One region of the Weizmannia sp. CD-2023 genome, then DNA from elsewhere that is predicted to be linked to it. Evidence: riboswitches for the same ligand, from Rfam matches in the RefSeq annotation. Region 1 holds a riboswitch; each other region holds the start of a gene.
The links. A riboswitch is a leader RNA that binds a small molecule or an ion and turns the genes downstream of it on or off. The one in region 1 is predicted to bind thiamine pyrophosphate.
Positions count from the first base shown of each region.

Region 2: another riboswitch for thiamine pyrophosphate. It lies ahead of P9687_RS09665 (ABC transporter permease); the one in region 1 lies ahead of tenA (thiaminase II).
Region 3: another riboswitch for thiamine pyrophosphate. It lies ahead of thiT (energy-coupled thiamine transporter ThiT); the one in region 1 lies ahead of tenA (thiaminase II).

Region 1 is NZ_JARTJQ010000025.1:49,465-55,808, forward strand. Features, by position in the region: gene rlmD (23S rRNA (uracil(1939)-C(5))-methyltransferase RlmD) at 1-292, shown strand, start outside; gene P9687_RS02990 (class I SAM-dependent methyltransferase) at 616-1,392, shown strand; gene P9687_RS02995 (hypothetical protein) at 1,946-2,176, shown strand; gene P9687_RS03000 (alpha/beta hydrolase) at 2,481-3,374, shown strand; partial or broken gene P9687_RS03005 (helix-turn-helix domain-containing protein) at 3,474-3,572, shown strand; TPP riboswitch at 3,704-3,793, shown strand; gene tenA (thiaminase II) at 3,785-4,606, shown strand; gene thiW (energy coupling factor transporter S component ThiW) at 4,646-5,164, shown strand; gene allB (allantoinase AllB) at 5,605-6,344, opposite strand, start outside.
Region 2 is NZ_JARTJQ010000069.1:10,467-16,810, forward strand. Features, by position in the region: gene P9687_RS09645 (2-phosphosulfolactate phosphatase) at 1-50, shown strand, start outside; gene P9687_RS09650 (phosphosulfolactate synthase) at 43-828, shown strand; gene P9687_RS09655 (VOC family protein) at 812-1,210, shown strand; gene P9687_RS09660 (ABC transporter substrate-binding protein) at 1,614-2,603, opposite strand; gene P9687_RS09665 (ABC transporter permease) at 2,615-3,379, opposite strand; TPP riboswitch at 3,626-3,737, opposite strand; gene P9687_RS09670 (MFS transporter) at 4,149-5,396, shown strand; gene P9687_RS09675 (TetR/AcrR family transcriptional regulator) at 5,365-6,012, shown strand; gene P9687_RS09680 (DUF6688 domain-containing protein) at 6,049-6,344, opposite strand, start outside.
Region 3 is NZ_JARTJQ010000017.1:6,922-13,265, forward strand. Features, by position in the region: gene P9687_RS01970 (FAD-dependent oxidoreductase) at 95-1,624, opposite strand; gene P9687_RS01975 (CBS domain-containing protein) at 1,692-2,153, opposite strand; gene P9687_RS01980 (MBL fold metallo-hydrolase) at 2,231-3,085, opposite strand; gene thiT (energy-coupled thiamine transporter ThiT) at 3,282-3,872, opposite strand; TPP riboswitch at 3,921-4,021, opposite strand; gene P9687_RS01990 (SOS response-associated peptidase) at 4,079-4,753, opposite strand; gene trhO (oxygen-dependent tRNA uridine(34) hydroxylase TrhO) at 5,134-6,108, opposite strand; gene P9687_RS02000 (DNA topoisomerase III) at 6,313-6,344, shown strand, end outside.

The DNA of each region.
Region 1 (6,344 bases):
CCTTGCCAAAGACGCACGCAAAGGGATTGATGAAGTGCTGGAAAGCTTCGGCAACCCGGAACTGTTGCTTCTCGACCCACCGCGTTCCGGCGCCGGCGGCAAAGTGATGCGCAAAATCGGCCGGGCAAAACCTGCGCGCATTGTCTATGTCTCCTGCAACCCGGACACATTTGCAACGGATATAAAAGAACTCGAACCGTTTGGCTACAAACTGACTGCCGTCCAGCCGGTGGACCTGTTCCCGCATACGGTGCATGTGGAGTGCGTGGCGCATTTGGTTTTAGATGTGTAAACAGCAACGATACAAAGCCCTGATTTTGTGAAAATCACCTTTCCAAAATCAGGGCGATTTTTTATTCAAAATCAAAAATCTCCAATAGCCGGCTTATTACCGGGACTATAATGAATATTTATGATTTGTAATAAAATTTTCCGAATTTTTCTTTCCAATGAGGTATAATAAAATAAAGCTGGAGAGAATGAGCGAAACATTGCTATTTTGTTACCGGTTGCAAAAGCAATTAGGATGTAAAATGGATGACTTGGTCTTAATGTAAAAAACTAAGTTCAGTTTTTAGAGTAATATGATTTTTCAATAGAGATGAGGGATAAGAAATGGGAATTGATTTTCACAGTAAGCAAAATCGATTGACTTATACAACCCGTGTTGCGGATCGTTCCTGGATTGACATGATGAAAAGTCTGCTAACTGTCGAGCATATATCAAACGCTTTAGATATCGGGTGCGGAGGAGGGATTTATTCGAAAGCCCTGGCAGATATGGGCGTTCAAACTGTTATAGGCATCGATTTTTCGGAACCGATTCTTGAAGGAGCGAAGGAAAATTGTAAAGACTATAAAAATATCTCCTTTCAACTCGGAAACGCTTATGATACAGGCTTAGAAAGTCAAAGCTTTCAATTGGTGATTGAAAGAGCGTTAATACACCATCTTTGGGATTTGCATGCTTGTTTTAAAGAAGCACACAGACTGTTAAAGGATGGCGGGGTTTTTATTATTCAAGATCGCACACCCGATGATTGCTTATTAGAAGGAGATAACACAAACATCAGAGGGTATTTATTTGAGTTATTTCCAAAATTAATTGATGAGGAAATAAAACGCAGGCATAGCAGCCAAACGGTCATCGAGGCTTTGCAAGAAGCAGGGTTCAAAAAAATTGAAGAAGTTAAATTATGGGAAACAAGAAAGGTGCACGAAAATAAAGCGCAATTATTAAAAGACATAAGTGAAAGAACAGGAAGAAGCATTTTGTATGAACTGGATGATCAAGAACTAAGTTTGCTGACCGATTATGTCCAGAAAAAGGTGACAAAGGAAAATAACATCGTTGAAAAAGACCGGTGGACAATATGGAAGGCAACTATTTAGCTGATTGACCGCCTGCAGGGCAACGGGTAAGAACAACTACCCACTTTCCCCAATTTTGCAGGCGTAAAATTAGAAGATCCGGAAATGCATCAAAAGGGGGATGTTCAATTTTATTTACTAAATCCTGAACAATATTTATGTGTTTATGAGGCTTCCTCTATGAATAGTTATAGAGCAGATCATAACAATTATAAAGACATTGATAAAATAGATTTCCGAAAATATAAGTCCTGAAATTGAAGTATTTTTAACCAATTTCGGCCATTTCCTGGACAGTGCCGAAACGCGGCAAATTAGGGAAAGTGGCCGGTACTGCTATTTTAAGGCCGGGCCAGAATCAATACCCTTCAATGTCGCAGCAAACGCTATTGATTGAGTATCGTTTTAAAAGATGTCTCATGGCTAACCCAGATTCTGCTTAACGGATAGGACGTCCTGATATCTCACAGCACCTGAGCCATGTGGAGTGTGTTTGCATTTAAAAAATATAATGAGAAAATAAACCACAAGGCGGTGAAACGTTTTGAGAGTGAGCCGTGAAGAATTAAAGCGGATGATTGATCAAATTCCTGAACAAGATGTCCTTGAAGTGTATGATTTTATTGAATTTTTAACCTTCAAGCGGGGAGAACAAGCACTAAACGAAAAGGAAGTTGAATATCTGGCAAAAGATGAAGAAGTTGTTCGTCAGGTTCAAAAGAGTCGCGAAGATCGGCGAAACGGACGCATTTACAGCAAAGAACAGGGGCTTAAGTATCTTCGGAGATGTTTCAAGGGGTCTTAAGCGTGGACAAAGAGTATCGTGTATTTTGGTCACAAACTGCGCTGGACGAATTGAGCAATATTCGGGGATACAAACAAGAAGGCATATGCTTATTGGGGTTAGTATGAAACATAAACGCTTGGAACAAAAAGGATCGCTTGGTCAGCTTTCGTTAGCTCGTAAAAGTAACGATAAGTCGAGAAGCCCCTACTTCGAGTGACCCGTCGAAGTGGGAGTAGTTCACTGTGGAGCCATTTTTATACGTATATGTCAATTCTATTTCGTGCAATGTTTGTGCTCGCCTGAAGCGGGAGAAGGGAGAAAAATGAACAATCAATTTCGACGAGAAGATATTGACTTTTATTCAAATGGAACAAGGTGTAGCGCGTGGCTATATCTACCCAATGTAGATAAAAGATGCCCGGTAATTGTAATGGCTCATGGCTTGGGTGGAGTGCGTGAAATGCGGTTGGACGCATATGCTGAAAGGTTTGCTGCTGCCGGGTATGCCTGCTTTTTATTTGATTATCGTAACCATGGAGCAAGTGACGGAAATAAAAGACAACGGATAAATGTAAAAGAACAACTTGCAGATTGGAACTCTGCCATTGATTTCATCAAAAAGAATGATAGGATTGATGATAGTAAAATACTCCTGTTTGGAAGTTCGTTTAGTGGGGGACACGTTATAACCCTATCAGCTCATCGAATAGATATTCTTGCAACCGTGGCACAGTGCCCATATACAAACAATTTAGCTACAATGAAAACGGTCTCACCGCTATCTGCCCTAAAAATATTCCCCTTTGTCATAGCCGACGTTTTATCTTCTATTACCGGGTATCATCCGGTCATGATTAAATTGGTGGATGCGCATGGGAAAGTAGCGATGATGGCTGTTCCTGATTACAAAGAGGTTTTTAAGTTGATGCCTGAAAATTTAAAGTTTGTGAATAAAGCCCCTGCAAGAACAGTTTTAGAATTTTTTAAATGTTCACCTAGTAGATACACTAAAAATATAGAAATACCGATATTTTATGCGGTTTGTCGGAAAGATACATTAGCACCTGCTTGGGCAACCATAAAGTGTGCAAAACGCTCCAAGAAAGCAACGATTAAAGCGTACGATTGTGGACATTTCAATATTTATTTAGGTGATTATTTTGAAAATGCAATAGTAGATTATATAGACTTTTTTGATAAAATTACAAAAGGCTAGTTGGATAATCAAATGCAACAAGCTAAATAAATGAAAAAAAACATGATAAACCGTTTGCGATAAAAACGCAATCAATACGGAGGTTTATCCATGGAGTAGATTGCCACCCTTCGTGCAGAAGGAAAATCCATGCAAGTAATCGCTGATGTGGTTGGCTGTAAAAAAAATACCGTATCTCGGGAACTGAAGCGTGGTACGGGCGGCATTTGAGGTAACATCCTGTGCTTTTTTTCATATTTAACAAAAACTTAAAAGACGGGCAATAATTTTGCTGTTGCACAAAATTCGGGACTATGATATGGTAAAATTAATGAAAATGAATATTCACAATCGTCTACTAGGGGCGCCGGATTGGCTGAGAAGTACCCTTAGAACCTGATCTAGTTCGTACTAGCGTAGGGAAGTAGGTAATGAAATTACACCTGATGATTTGTAATTTATACACCCGCTTTCCGATGGAGGGCGGGTTTTTTATTTTGAAGCTGCTTAGGGCAAAGGGAGAAACCAGCCTGCAAACCGTAATCGTTTTCCCGGTAAACAAGGAGGAATCATTGTTGAAACGATCTTTTACAGAAAGGCTATATCAAAATGTCCAGCCGATTTGGGAGAAAAACCATAACCATCCTTTTGTCGTGGGACTGGGGAACGGAACTTTAGAAAGAGATAAATTTATCTATTATTTAAAGCAGGATTACGTATATTTAGTTGAGTACGCAAAACTGTTTGCCATGGGTGTTGTGAAAGCGGGTAACCTGGACATTATGACGAGATTTGCTGCGGTGCTCCATGAATCGTTGCATTTTGAGATGGAACTACACCGCCAATACGCTGCCGAGTTTGGCATTACACGCACGGATTTAGAAGCAACTCAACCAACGCCGGCCAACCTTGCTTACACGAGTTACATGCTACAAGTGGCCGCCAATGGAGGCTTGGCTGAACTTGTTGCCTGCTTGTTGCCGTGTGCCTGGGATTATTGGGAAATTGGGAAACTGCTAAAAGTAAATCATCGAGACACATTGGAGGCCAATCCTTACAAGAAATGGATCGAAACCTATTCTTCAGAAACGTTCGGCTCCGGAACGCAGTGGTTAATTGACTTAATGGACCAACTGGCAAGCGGAAAATCAGAAACGGAACTGATGGCCTTAGAACGCCATTTTCAAATGGCCTCAAAGTATGAATATTTATTTTGGGATATGAACGATAAAAAACAAGACTGGCCGGTCTGATTTTCATTCGCAACTAAAAAGGAGGGAAGGTTGGTTCTAATGAGAAAAACACAAAAAATAACAGCAACTGCAGTTATTGCAGCTATCACAACTGCATCCAGCAGCTTGATTTATATCCCGGTTGGTTTTGCAAAAATTTTTCCGGTACAGCATTTTGCCAACATACTCTCGGCTGTTTTACTCGGCCCCGGTTATGCGGTTGCACAAGCCTTTATATCCTCGCTTTTACGTAACTTGCTTGGGACAGGGAGTATTTTTGCCTTTCCGGGAAGCATGATCGGCGCGTTTTTGGCAGCTTATCTGTACGCGAAGACGAATAAGCTCATTTTTGCCTTTGTTGGGGAGGTCATGGGGACAGGCATTCTCGGTGCCCTGGCCTGTTATCCCATTGCTGTTTTTCTGCTCGGCCAAGCGTCAACGCTTTTCGGATTTATCCCTGCCTTCTTTTTAAGCTCTTTTGCAGGGGCCATTTTTGGCTATGTTTTGATAAAAGTTTTACAAAAAAATAAAGGGTGGGACAGAATGATCAATCATACCGTAAGCAACCGTAAGCTTTGAGTGAAGCACCACGGAGGATTGAAGGCATTTGCCATGGTGCATACAGGTTGCCAGCCATTGATAACCGGTCAAAATCCATGCCAGTAAAATCAGGCTCTTGAAAACAGAGCCTGATTTTGCTTGCATTATGACGGCACTCCGGCATAGTCTGAAACCTTCGCTGGCCGGATCCATTTGCCAACCGGCTCGCCTGTATACAGCCGCTATCCAGATTGAATACGAGCTTCCTCTTACATTTACATTTGAGTGAAGCACCACGGAGAATTGAAGGCATTGCCACGGCACATACAGGATGCCAGCTATTGATAACCGGCCAAAATTTATGCCAGCAAAACCAGGCTCTTGAAAACAGCAAGCTGTCTTGTGTTATTTTTATTCCTGTCCCAAAATCTGTGCCAGCAACAACAGGCTCTTGAAAACAGAGCCTGATGCTGTTGGCATTATGACGGCACTCCGGCATAGTCTGGGACCTTCGCTGGCCGGATCCATTTGCCAACCGGCTCACCTGTGATACCGCCGCCATCCAGATCAAATACGAGCTGTCCTCTTACAAAAGTTTTCGTAACCCGGCAATCAATTTTTCTGCCGATATACGGGCTGTGCTTATGGCGGTAATAGAGGTCTTCCGCACTTACCGTGTATGGCCGGTCGGGATCGAGAAAGAGAAGATCCGCATCTTTTGCGAGCGCAATTTCCCCTTTCGATTTTAAGCCAAAACGTTCGGCAGGGTTGGTTGCAATCATGCGCGTAAATTGCGTAATGGGAATATTGCGCTTTTTGACAGCCTCATCGAACATCAAATCGACATTATTCTGGCACCCGGTTATGCCGCCCCATACCTCAAAAATATTACCGGTTTCGCTGTCCTTCATTACAGGCGGGCAAGGGGAATGGTCGGATGTCAGCATATCGATTTTTCCTTGTTTCAATCCTTCCCAAAGTTTTTCCTGCTCCGCTTCGCTGCGTAAAGGCGGGGAACATTTTGCAAGCGGGCCGATTTCCACAAATTGGGCTGTTGTGATTGTAAAATAATGTGGGCACGACTCAAGGGTGACATCCTGTCCTTCGTTCCGCGCTTTCGTAATTTCTTCCACTCCTTCCGCACTGCTGACATGGACAAAATGCAGTTTGCACCCGGTTTGTTTCGCAAAATACAGCGCCCGCTTGATGGCATCCACTT
Region 2 (6,344 bases), on a different contig from region 1:
TGGATCCAACAGGAGAATTTCCAACGATCGTGAGGGTTGAAGATGAATGACCATGGTTTGACACTGCCTTTACGCAATGAGAAACCGCGGGATTGCGGAATCACCATCTTAATTGACAATGGCATTCCGCTGAACTTTTTTAAAGATACCATGAACAGTGCAGCCCCTTATATTGATTTCGTCAAATTCGGCTGGGGGACATCGGTCGTTTCACGCCATTTGGAAGAAAAAATAGATCACTTGAGGCAAAACGGCATTGCCTTCTTTTTCGGCGGCACTTTATTTGAAAAGTTTGCCAGCCAGGGAAAAACGGATCGGTACGTTCAATACTGCCGGCGGTTTGAATGCGAATATGTTGAAATCTCAAATGGCACCCTGCCGCTGTCCAATACGGAAAAATGCCGCTATATTGCGGAGTTTTCAAAGGAGTTTAAAGTGTTAAGTGAAGTCGGCTCAAAAGATGCTGCCAAATCAATGGCCGATACGCCCGCGTTATGGCTGGAATCGATTAGTCAAGATTTAGAAGCAGGCGCATATAAAGTGATGACAGAGGCAAGGGAAAGCGGCACGAGCGGCATTTGCAACGGGGACGGGGAAATACGGGAGGAGATGTTTGCGGCCATCCTGGACTCCGGGATTCCTCGCGATTCTTTGATTTTCGAAGCGCCCAACAAGCAGCTCCAGGCTTTTTTTATCCACCATCTCGGTCCGGATGCCAATTTGGCCAACATCCCTTTTTCGGATGCCCTTGCGCTTGAAACATTAAGGCTCGGTTTGCGATCAGATACTTTTTTTATTGGAGGAGATTCCCATGAGAGAAACAGATAAAATTTTTCATTTGGCGATTCCGTGCAAAGATCTTGATGAAACAGCCGATTTCTATGAAAAATTAGGCTGCAAGGTGGCGCGCCGGTATGATGACCGGGTCACTTTCAATTTTTTCGGGGACCAGGTTGTCTGCCATCTGAGCCCTGAAAAAATAGATTCTAACCCGAAAATGTATCCCCGCCATTTCGGCATTACTTTTTTGAATAAAGCAGCATTTGAGGAAACCCTTCAATCTGCAAAGAAAAACCATTTACCATTTTTCCAGGAGAAAATGGTCCGGTTTGGAGGCAAGCAAGAGGAACATTGGACATTTTTCCTCCAAGACCCCTCTAACAACTTGCTCGAATTTAAATATTACCACGATGAAAGCATGGTGTATTAACCAGTCCCATTCATTGCTCAAGGCCGGGCCATGCGCCTGCTTTTTCTAGACAGCGACCCCATTTTGTCGGCTTGCAGGCATGCTCTGGGTGCAGCGTTTTCTACTCCTAACCTGCCTCAGCAAAAGGCGGCTGATGTTTTACGCCGGGTTCTTCACGAAGTTGCAGTGAGCCTTCCTTCTGCTTCACATCAAAAAATTACAGGCAAACCATGCAAAAAAACCGCAGACCATACAGCTGCGGTTTTTTTCGAATTCTTACAGGAAGGAGCGGTGCTTGAAATTCGGGAATAGATCCGGAAGTTGTTAACAAACGCCAACATTTACCGCCCCATTCACCCGGATTCCTCGTATTCAAACGCTACCGGAAGTAAATGTTGTCTTCACTTCCGGTCATTTTGGTTTCTTATTGATTTTCTAAGTTGACAAAAGCCTTTTCGGGATTGACATGTGTTTTTGTGATTTTTGCCTGGTACAGCCAATCCGAAACGTCTTGCCATTTTTTTGGGTCCTGATCGGCAATAGTTTTATTTTTCTCGTCCATCTTCGGCAGTAAAATGTGCAGGCTCTTCGTTTCCACATTTTTATCCAGCGGTGAGGAGGCATCTTCATGTTTTAACAAAATGGCAAGCGCCTTTTCCGGATGTTTTTTGACATATTGCTGGCCTTTTTCGGCAGCAGCAAGAAATTTTTTAAAAATGTCTGGCTGCTGTTTCAGCTTATTTTCGTTTGCGATGAAAACGAGTTCGTCATAATCCGGAACGCCGTATTTTGCCGGATTGAACGCTCTAACGGGTACGCCCTCCTTTTCCAGCAGCAGCTGTTCATGATTGACAAAACCGCCGACGATCGCATCAGTTTTATGGGCTGTCAGAGCAGGGATTAAATCATAGCCAACATCCACTGTTTTCACCTTGTCCGGATCGCCCCCGTCTGCTTTGACCATTGTCCGCACGGCTGCTTCTTCCAGCGGAATGGAAGAGTAGCCGACCGTTTTGCCCGCCAGGTCTTTCGGTGAGCGGATGCCGCTTGAAGCCGGCACCATCACACGGTTCAGCGTATGGCGGACGACGGTGCCAAAAGATTGGACCGGAATCTTCTCATCGCGCGCGATTAACACTTGGGGTTGATAACTTAATGCAATATCAATTCGATTCGCAGCCGCAAGTTTTAACGGGTCATTTGTGTCAGAAGGCATTTTGATGCTGACATCAAGGCCCTGCGCTTTAAAATAGCCTTTTTCCTGGGCTACATAAAGAAAAGAATGAACCGCATTTGGATACCAATCCAGCATGATCGTTACTTTTTGCACATGTTTCGTTGCTTGCTGCGAATGATTGCTGCAGGCACCTAGGAAACATGCGAGCACAGCGGCCATTATCCATCGTTTTTTCATTGAAAATCCCCCTAAATTTTTGTTCTGTTTTTCAATAAGCCTTTTTCCATCCCATAAATAAGCAAAAATAATCCCATGCCGAACGCAGCCAAAAGAAAAACGGCCGAAAAAACTGCGTCCGACTGCAAATATCCGGACATTCGCTTGCTAAAAAATCCAAGCCCCGCAGTTGCGCCAAGCCACTCCCCGATCGCTGCCCCGCTGACACAATATACAACCGATAATTTCAAGCCGGATAAAAATTGAGGAAGAGCCATTGGGACAGAAAGTTTTCGAAAAATATCCCAGCGGCTGGCGCCCATTGTCCGAAACAAATTCAAATAGGCGGAATCAACGGTTTTTAATCCGTCAAAAGTGCTGATTACAATCGGAAAGATAGCCGTTAACACAATGATCGCTACCTTGCTCCAAACTGAATAACCGAACCACATCATAAAAACAGGTGATACGGCGACAAGCGGGATCGTTTGCGAAATAACAAGAAACGGATAAAAGATTTTTTCAGCCATTTTGGAAACATACATGAGGACACCGATCATCACTCCACCCGCAACGGATAAAAGAAAACCGATGCCGACTTCCTCCACTGTCGCTGGCAAATGCACATTTATTAATTGCCTGTGATTTTCTATGAAAGATGCATAGATTTGGGAAGGGGACGGCAAAATGAAAGACGGGATCATCCCTTTCTGTATGACCCACTGCCAGATGGCTATCAAGACTAGCATCGTAACGCAAAAAAGTCCGTAATCCCCCAGCCATTTTCGCCACTTCATTTAGGAAACCTCCTTTCATCCAAACTTCCAATATGTATAAGCTGCAAACCGTTCCAAAGCCCGTTCAACCATTTGAATTTTTTCCTGCTATAGCAATCTTCCACCTACTTTTTGTTTTTATTTCTTCCTGCCCGTCGTCATTGACGGGGTTTTTCCGGTTACCGCCCTAAAAGCAGCTATTTTCCCTCCCTTCCAACAGAAAAAAGCCAGGCCTGTAAAAGACCTGACTTTAATAAGCAAGAAAATTTTCACAAATCCCTACTTTCCTACGCCGGCATGATCCGGATCAGGTCCAAAGGGTTGAAAAACCAACTGTTTTTCTCTCAGCCCGCCAATCCGGGCACCCCTAGTAGTCTGAAATATTCACTTTTTTCTATTATAGGCTTTCTATTTGCTTGTGTAAAGTGGTGCAGGCTTTTTTCTATGGTAATTGGTTCGATAGTCAGGGCTCCTGTTTTTACCAAAAAACCCGGGAAAAAAAGCAAAAAAACTTTTAATCATCATGATTTGCCTCTTATTCACGATATATAAGCTCATTTAACGCTTCATTCCGTCATCGTAAACTGAATAGATAGCCATTCAGATATTTATACGACAGCGGCTGCGGTTGCAAGTGCTGACGGAAACAACCACATCGCCCCCTCTTCTCGTGCTTGTATGCTCACAAAAAAACCAATTTTATGAAAAAGATGAAAATAGTCTTGTTAAATGACACAAATGTCGCTTATAATTATAAAAACGACACATGTGTCATTTAAGGAGGAGCATAATGAAGCATTCGCTTTTTAAAAATCATTCCTTTCTATTCTTAATCAGTGCGCAAACCGTTTCAAATCTTGGCGACTGGCTGCATCTTGTTGCATTGTTTGCATTAGTGGCATTTAAGTGGCACGCTGACCCGATTGCAATGGCAGGCATTACATTATGCATGGTGCTGCCGTCAATTTTATTTGGATCCCCTGCCGGCTGGCTGGCAGACCGGTTTAACCGTAAAGTGCTGATGAGCTTCTCGGATTTCGCCCGCTGCGGTTGTGTGCTCGGGATTGCTTTTTCCGTTTCGCTTTGGCAAGTTTATATCTTTCTATTTTTTTTGGGCTTTTTCTCAGCCGTCTTCACCCCTGCAGAAAGCGGCCTGCTTCGCCAAGTTGTTGGTGAAAACCAAATACAGGCGGCAATCGGCACAAGCGAGATGATCAATAACAGCGCCAAAATCATCGGGCCGGTAGCAGGCGGCGCATTGATCAGCCTGACCGGAATCAAAGGCGCTTTTTATCTTGATGCCATTTCTTTCTTCCTCTCCGCCCTCCTGCTGTTTGGAATCAAGGCGCCAACATTACAGAGCCCGGTAAAAAGTGATCTAGAACATCGGGAAAAGGTCGCGCTAACTGAAGGATTTCGCTTTCTCTCCGGTTTTCCCGTGTTAAAAATGGGTCTGATCGTTTTTTGTACCATGATACTGGCCTTGCAAATTTCTGATTCCCAGGCCATGATATTAATAAGGGATATCAAGAACGCAACGGTCCATTTTGCGAGCTGGTGTATTGCGGCAAGCGGTTTTGGCATGCTTACTGCTTCCGTGCTGTTTACGAAAATAAAGTTAGGGGAGAAATTAATCACTTTAAAAATCAGCCCCGCCATACTTGGTTTGGGGTGTATCATAGTAAGTACGGGTACCGGCTGGCCGATCGGCATCATTGAAGCCGTTTACCCTTGCGTCTTTTTTCTGATGGGTTTTTCTTTTACAATGGCTGCCATTCCTTTCGATGTGCTCGTCCAAAAGAAAACGCCTGAAACGCATACCGGAAGAGTGTTCGGTACCATCAACAGCCTTTCTACACTCGCTGTGCTTGTTGGCATATTACTTGGAGGCTCGCTTTCAGAGTGGTTTGGCGTCCGTCTCGCATTCCTGATCTCTGGCGGAACCACTTGCCTGCTTGCTGCCGTTTCCGCAATCGCAATGAAAAAAGCAGAAAGGAAGGAAATTCATGTCGCCGAGGGTATCAAAACAACATCTTGAAGAAAGAAAAAATCATATATTGGATGCTGCGAAGCGGGTGTTTGAACGAAAAGGCTATGAACCTGTTACCATGCAGGATATCGTAAAAGAAGCCGGCATTAGCAGAGGAAATCTGTATCAGTATTTTTCCAACACAGAAGAAATCATGCAGGCGGTTATTGAAAAAAATGACGATTCATTTTATACGTATATTCAAGACCTGGCAGGCAGCCACGAAAAAATATGGGATGCCATTCAAGCCTATCAGAAAGTGGTTTGCCAAAGTTTGCCAAATCCTTACGGGATCGTAATGTATGAATACTCTGTCACCAGGTGGCGCAATCCGGAAAGAAAGGCATTTTTCCAAAAAAGGTATACCCGGGCCATGAAAAGCTTTTTAGCGCTTCTGGAAGAGGGCGTAAAACAGGGTGAATTTCATCCGGTACAGCCGCTTGAAACGATTGTCAATTTTATGGTGAACATATGGGACGGCCTGATTTTAATGGCTCAAGTGGAAGAACCAGAAAGAGTGGCAGTAGGCGGACAGCTTGAGGCGTTAAATTTATACTTAATTCAGGCTTTGCATCCCGATGAAAATGCAGACTGGCATTTGGACACCAAGATTGAACCCGGTTGATACGAACCGGGTTCAGATATAAAACGATGATGATCGTTATTTACGCAATTCGCTATATTGAATCTGAATCCTGTTTTCCGGTTTTTGATCCACTGTATATAAGATAAACAGAAAAAACCATTCCAAAGGTTTCATGAAAAGATAGACAAGGTCCGCTGACCACTTTGTACGGATATGCCTGCTGAGAGGATAACCGTATTTATCATAAATATAGCGGATGAAGTGATGCATACGCGGCATGTATTCTTCAAGTAGATGTTCGAAAGCATTCGCAACAAGCAGCTGGCGGTTCACAGGAATTCTTTTGCCGTGCCGGAGCCCTGCCCTTACCG
Region 3 (6,344 bases), on a different contig from region 1:
ATCCCGTGAAAAATTTGTAACATAGGCATAAAGTCACGAATTCGCGCATAGAAGCAGAAAAACACCGTCGAATTGCGGCGGTGTTTGCAGCACTTTAGTCCTGTTGATCGATTTTTTTCAGCGGTTCTTTCGCCGGCCCTTCTACCACTTCGCCTGTACAAGCAAACCGCGAACCGTGGCACGGGCAGTCCCATGTGCGGTCTCCCGAGTTCCATTTCACTTCACAGCCCATATGGGTACATGTCGTATCGACCAGATAGAGGTTCCCGTCCTGGTCTTTGTAGGCGCCTACCCGCTTTCCGTTAATACGGACAACGGCCCCTTCGTCATTTTTTAACGCATCTAAAGATTGATCCCGCATGTCAAGTTTTCCTTTGACGAGCTGCCCGGCAACGTCGGTATTCGCAGAGATGAATTTTTTGACCATCGGATCCGCTTCAAAACGCTGCGGGGAAAAGATATCGGCATAAGGGTTCTCTTTTTGCATAATCCGGTCCCGCATCAGCATGGCGGCGAGATGGGTGCCGGTCATCCCCCACTTGCGGAATCCGGTTGCGACCATGACCCTTTCTTCATTTTTGGTAATGGGGCCGATATAAGGGATTTTATCCAATGTGGTCATATCCTGGGCTGACCATCGGCAGCAGAATGCCCCGATTCCGAATGTTTCTTCTGCAAACTTCTGCAATGCTTCATAGTGGCGGATCTCCGGTTCCCCGTGGCCGGTTTTATGGTTCTCTCCGCCGACCAAAAGCAGTTTTTCCCCGGCTCCTTCCGCTTCCCGGAATGAACGCGACGGCTGCTCCGCATTAATGTACATGCCGCCCGGAAAAGGTTTTACAGGTTTCACGGCAAGCAAGTACGAACGTTCCGGATACATTCTTGAGAAATACAAGCCTTTCGCATTGTAAAAAGGATAGTGTGTACAGATGCAAATGTATTTGCACGTCATGGTATGCCCTTTTTCCGTTTTGATTTTTAATGGGCTGCCAAAATCGATATCTTTCGCAGTGGTTTGTTCAAAAATCGGGACATTTTTGTCCATTAAATATTCAATCAGTGCTTTTAAGTACGAAAGCGGATGGAACTGTGCCTGCCAGGCCATTTTCACCGCTTTTTTCCCGGGAATCCCGTCCGGCAGCGAACCGATCCATTCTCCCGGGATGCCGAGGGTTTCATACGCCTGCATTTCTTTTTCCAGTTTTTCAATATATGCATCGGAATTGGTATAGAGAAAGGCATCCTGCCGCGAAAAATCACAGCGGATCCCGTGCTTCAGGATCGTTTGTTCAATGAACGATGCAGCTGTTTCGTTTGCTTTGTAATAAAGGGATGCTTTTTCTTTTCCTATATGCTGGATCAATTCATCATAAATGAGCCCGTGCTGTGCGGTGATTTTTGCCGTCGTATGCCCGCTTGTGCCATTTGCAATGGATCCGGCATCAAACAGGATCGTTTTATACCCTTCGTTTGCCAGCAAATAGGTAGTTACAATCCCGGCCATTCCGGCACCCACAACGGCCACATCGGCTTCCATATCCTGCGTTAACGATGGAAATTGCGGCATCGTGACCGTTTTGCGCCACAACGGTTCAGGAGATTGCGGCATTGAAGTTCCGTTCATGATTTGACCTCCCCGAAAGACTGTTATGTATAGTCTTCCCCGGGGAGGCCGGTCTAAACATTGCGATTTAGCTGTTGAGCAATTTATCCGTAATCTGGCGCATGATATCGCCTCTTGAGATGACGCCGACAACACGCCCTGCCTGATTGACGACCGGAAGCTTTTTAAAATGGTGTTTTGCCAGAATCCTGAGCGCATTTTCAAAATCGTCTTCAGGCCTTACCGTATACAGTTCCCGCCGTTTCATAATCTTTTCCACCGGGAAGTCCAGGCTGTGCACCAATTTTTCATTAAAGTCTTCCTGCTCATTTACCACGATCGTAATATAAAAATCGTAAACGGTCCGTGCCTTTGGCTGCAAAAAGCGGATGACATCCCCGTCGCTGATCATACCGAGCAGCTTTCCTTCCGCGTCCACGACCGGTACGCCGCCGATCCGGTGGTGGGCAAGCACCTTTAACAGTTCCCGGATCGTTGTCTCTTTTTTTACCGTAATAACATCCCGGATCATAAAATCTTTGACTTCCAATTTTCTCGCCCCTTTATATCCATCCATTTACAAATTATTGTAAACCTTTGCGGGGAAGGAAGCAATGAACAAACCGCCTATTGTGTGCCATCTACGTATTTCCCGTGATCCGGGAGCGCGATTTCATCAAATCCGGATACAAGGGCCTCAAGCCCTTTCCGCAAGCCGGAGCCAGACATCGGGATCCCGTGGCCGCAAACAGCAGTTTCCGGCTTTAAGGCAGCTAATTTTTCAACTGAGCGTTTGGCCGCTTTCCAGTCATTTGTAAAATAGCGCGGCGGCCCGTTTACTTCCTGCCTTTGCACCAGCACTTTCCAAAATTCATCCTGCCTGACGGTGATAAATGCGTCCCCCGTGATCAACACGCTGTCTGCTTCCCTGAAGAACGACACATGCCCTCTCGAATGGCCGGGCGTATGGATCCATTTCCAGCCCGGCAAAAATGGGACCGTCCCGTCTTCGGGAAGGGGCTGGACAGCATGGCCAAGATCAACCGGTTCATTCGGATAAATCATGGAAATCTTCGCCAGCAGGCCGCCTTCAACGGACGGATCGGGATCCGGATACGTTTCACGCCCGGTTAAATAGGGCAACTCCAATCGATGTGCAAAAACCGGCACGTCCCACTTTTCCAATAATGGCGCAATCGCTCCGACATGGTCAAAATGGCCGTGCGTCAGTAAAACCGCTTTTGGTTTTGCCTTTTCCCCGAAGCGTGCCCGCACGGCTGAAAATATCGCTTCGGCAGAACCCGGCATGCCGGCATCCACGAGAACAAATGCATCGGTTCCGGCCCTGCCGATCAGGCACACATTGACAATTTGGATGGTAAGGCAATAGAGATCCGGCAGCAATTCTCTGCCTGTTCCGCTTTCAATCGAAGTCATCGGGATGACCCGGTGGCCAAACGGGTGATGAATGTCTTTGTCCATAAAATCCCCTTTCTTTCATTTTCCTTCTATTTATCTTTTCCCGTTTCTCGAAAGCATTACCCGTAGCCTCCTATCATCAACCGAAAAAGCAGTAAAAACCGGACTGCCGGCTTTACAAGGCGCCTGTTACCATGAAGCCTCTTTCCTTCAGCGAAAACGGCAAGGCGCAGTTGGCCTTGCCGTTTTCAAGTTGCTTTTATGCCGCATGCCTGTGCGGATTGCGGTATTTTGTCAGCAGCTGCGGGGCGGCATTCAAGAGAATCGCCGCAACAGCTGCGCATAAAATCGCATTCCCAATCATCGTGCCGCCATTCATGATGAGAGAATAGAGAAACGCCGACTGTCCTTTAGGCGCATAGGAACCCCAAAAAATCACGCCGGCTACGAAATGCCAGAAATAGCGGGCAAAACTTCCGGTAAGAACGGAAAGGCATATCCAAAAAGTCATCGTGCCCTTTTTATAGTGACGACAGCTTCTTTCGACAAGCGGCCGGAAAAGCCCGGCAAACCCGATGAACGAAAAAGCGACCGGATATTCCATGATGCCCTGAAGCGGGTTAAGAATATCATTAGCATCACCGGTGACGATCTGCAGCAGGCTCCAAATAAATCCGGAAGCAACACTTGCTTTAAATCCCCAGCGAAAAGCGACCACAAAAATCGGCAGCATGGCAAACGACAGAGAAATCGCGGACGTCACCTTAATGGACGGCAATAAGTCCAACACGAGCGCGAACGCCGCAAAAATAGCCGCTTCAATCATAGCCTGTAAACTTAATTTGCCCATAAAAAAATCCCCCTTTTGGTATGCATGAACATAACGAACCATGGGAGGACAAAAGAAATTCCACATCCCTACGCCGGCATTAACCGGACAGGTTCAAAGGGTCAGAACATGGCGTTCACTCTCAGCTTAACGCTCCCCCTGTGGTTACGTTCATGAAATTGTCACCTTTATGATAAACTTTTTGCCACAACATTTCAACAAAAAATTTAATCTTTTGGCAATAACAGCTCCGGAAAATTGTTTTTCGGCGAATTGACGCGTTCAGATACGGCATACATTTCCATTAGGTCTGCATCATACTGCGAAAGGAGTGGCAACAGCCGGCCCGCCTCAGTGACCGATGTGTCCAGCCATTTTTCTTCATCTTCCCTGCGTAAAATCACCGGCATCCGGTCGTGAATTTTTGCCATCATCCTGTTCGCCTTTGTCGTTAAAATCGTGCAAGTAAAGACCGGATTCCCTTCCTGGTCCATCCATTTTTCCCAAAGCCCGGCCATCGCAAAAATGCCCCTGTTCTTAAGCCTGATCCGCATCGGCGCCCGGGTGCCGTCTTTTCGGTTCCACTCAAAAAAAGAATCGGCCGGAATGAGGCAGCGCCGCCTTTTCACTGCCTCCCGGAAACCCGGTTTCTGAAATACGGTTTCGCTTCTGGCATTGATCATCTTATGCCCGATTTTCGGATCTTTTGCCCAGGAAGGAATCAAGCCCCATTTTAAAAAACCGAGTCTGTACTGCCCATGGGCGCTGATCACGGCAGCCACCATTTGCGAAGGCGCGACATTATAACTTTTGGCATATTCACTGCTTGAAAAAGAAGCTTTGGCATGGAACCTTTCTTCCAATTCATTTACAGATGCCGTTAACGTGTACCTCCCGCACATCCAAATCCCGCCTTTCTTTCTATCCTGAAAATATTGCCCGCTGATTTTCATCCTCTGCCATACCGCGTATGAAGCGGCAAAGATGCCCATTTTTCCCCATTTTACACAAAAAACAGGCAGATAAAAAGGATTTGGCCCAGTTGCACCAAATCCTTTCTCTGTTCCGGAACGCACCGCTTGTTAACCCTGCCCCCGAGCTGGGATGTTTGCAGCAGTTCCCGGTTTTTCTTCTCTTTTTCACATTCCGCTCTTTAGGCCTTGTTTCTTTCAAGAAAATGCCGTTTCCGAAGCAAGGAATCGTTCCGGCAGGGAGCGAGCACGGTTTCCATGCCCTTTTTCACCATCCGCTTTTCGGATCGTAAGGTTAAAAGCCGCACCGGTTACCGGTTTAACGCCGCGTCTTCTTCTTCGATCCGGCGCAGCCGTTCAGCCACTTCTTCCGGTGTAAGGCCGTGTTCTTTTACATATAAGTTATTTGGTACGGTACGGCATTCATGCGAGCAGCTCCGCATATATTTATGTTCATTTTCTTCCGAGCATAAAATTTGCTTGTTGCAGGCCGGGTTGGCGCAGTTGACATAACGTTCGCACGGTTCCCCCGTAAAATAATCCCGGCCGACAACGACATGTTCTTTTCGATTGACCGGAACGGAAATCCGTTCGTCGAATACATACAGTTTGCCGTCCCACAGCTCGCCCTGCACTTCCGGATCCTTTCCGTATGTTACAATCCCGCCGTGCAGTTGGCCGACATCTTCAAACCCTTCTTCCAAAAGCCAGCCCGAAAATTTTTCACAGCGGATGCCGCCTGTGCAATACGTCACAATTCTTTTGCCTTTTAATTGATCTTTATGTTCGCGCACCCATCCCGGCAGTTCGCGGAAAGCGCGGATATCCGGGCGCAATGCTCCGCGGAAATGGCCGAGATCATACTCATAATCATTGCGCGCATCCAGTACAACGGTATCTTCAGCCAGCAGCGCCTCGCGAAATTCTTTCGGGGATAAATATTTTCCCGTTTTTTCATTCGGATTGATATCTTTTTCAAGCCGCAGCGTAACCAGTTCCTTACGCGGGCGGACGTGCATTTTTTTAAACGCATGGCCATCTGCTTCATCTTCTTTAAAGACCATGTCCCGGAACCGGGGATCGGCGTGCATCTTTTCTTTATATTTGGTTGTTTGTTCAACCGTTCCGGAAACGGTGCCGTTGATCCCTTCTTTGGCAACGAGGATACGCCCCTTTAAACCGGTCTCTTTGCAAAACTGCAAATGTTCGGCTGCAAAGGCTTCCGGATTTTCAATTTCAACATACTTGTAATACAATAAGACTCTGTACGGCTTTGTTTGTTCCATTATTGATAACCACCTATCCAATTATATTTGCAAGATATAATGCAGGCTTTCAGGTTACACTGTCTCTTACAAACCACCATTTTACCAAAAGCCCGTTTGCATTTCAAAATTTTCACTGTGAAAACAGAAGAAACGAAATGATTTATCAATCCTGTTTGATGCGTTATACTTGTTCAGACAGGAATAAAAGAAAGGTGTTATGCAATGAAATCGCTTGTACTCGCCGAAAAGCCGAG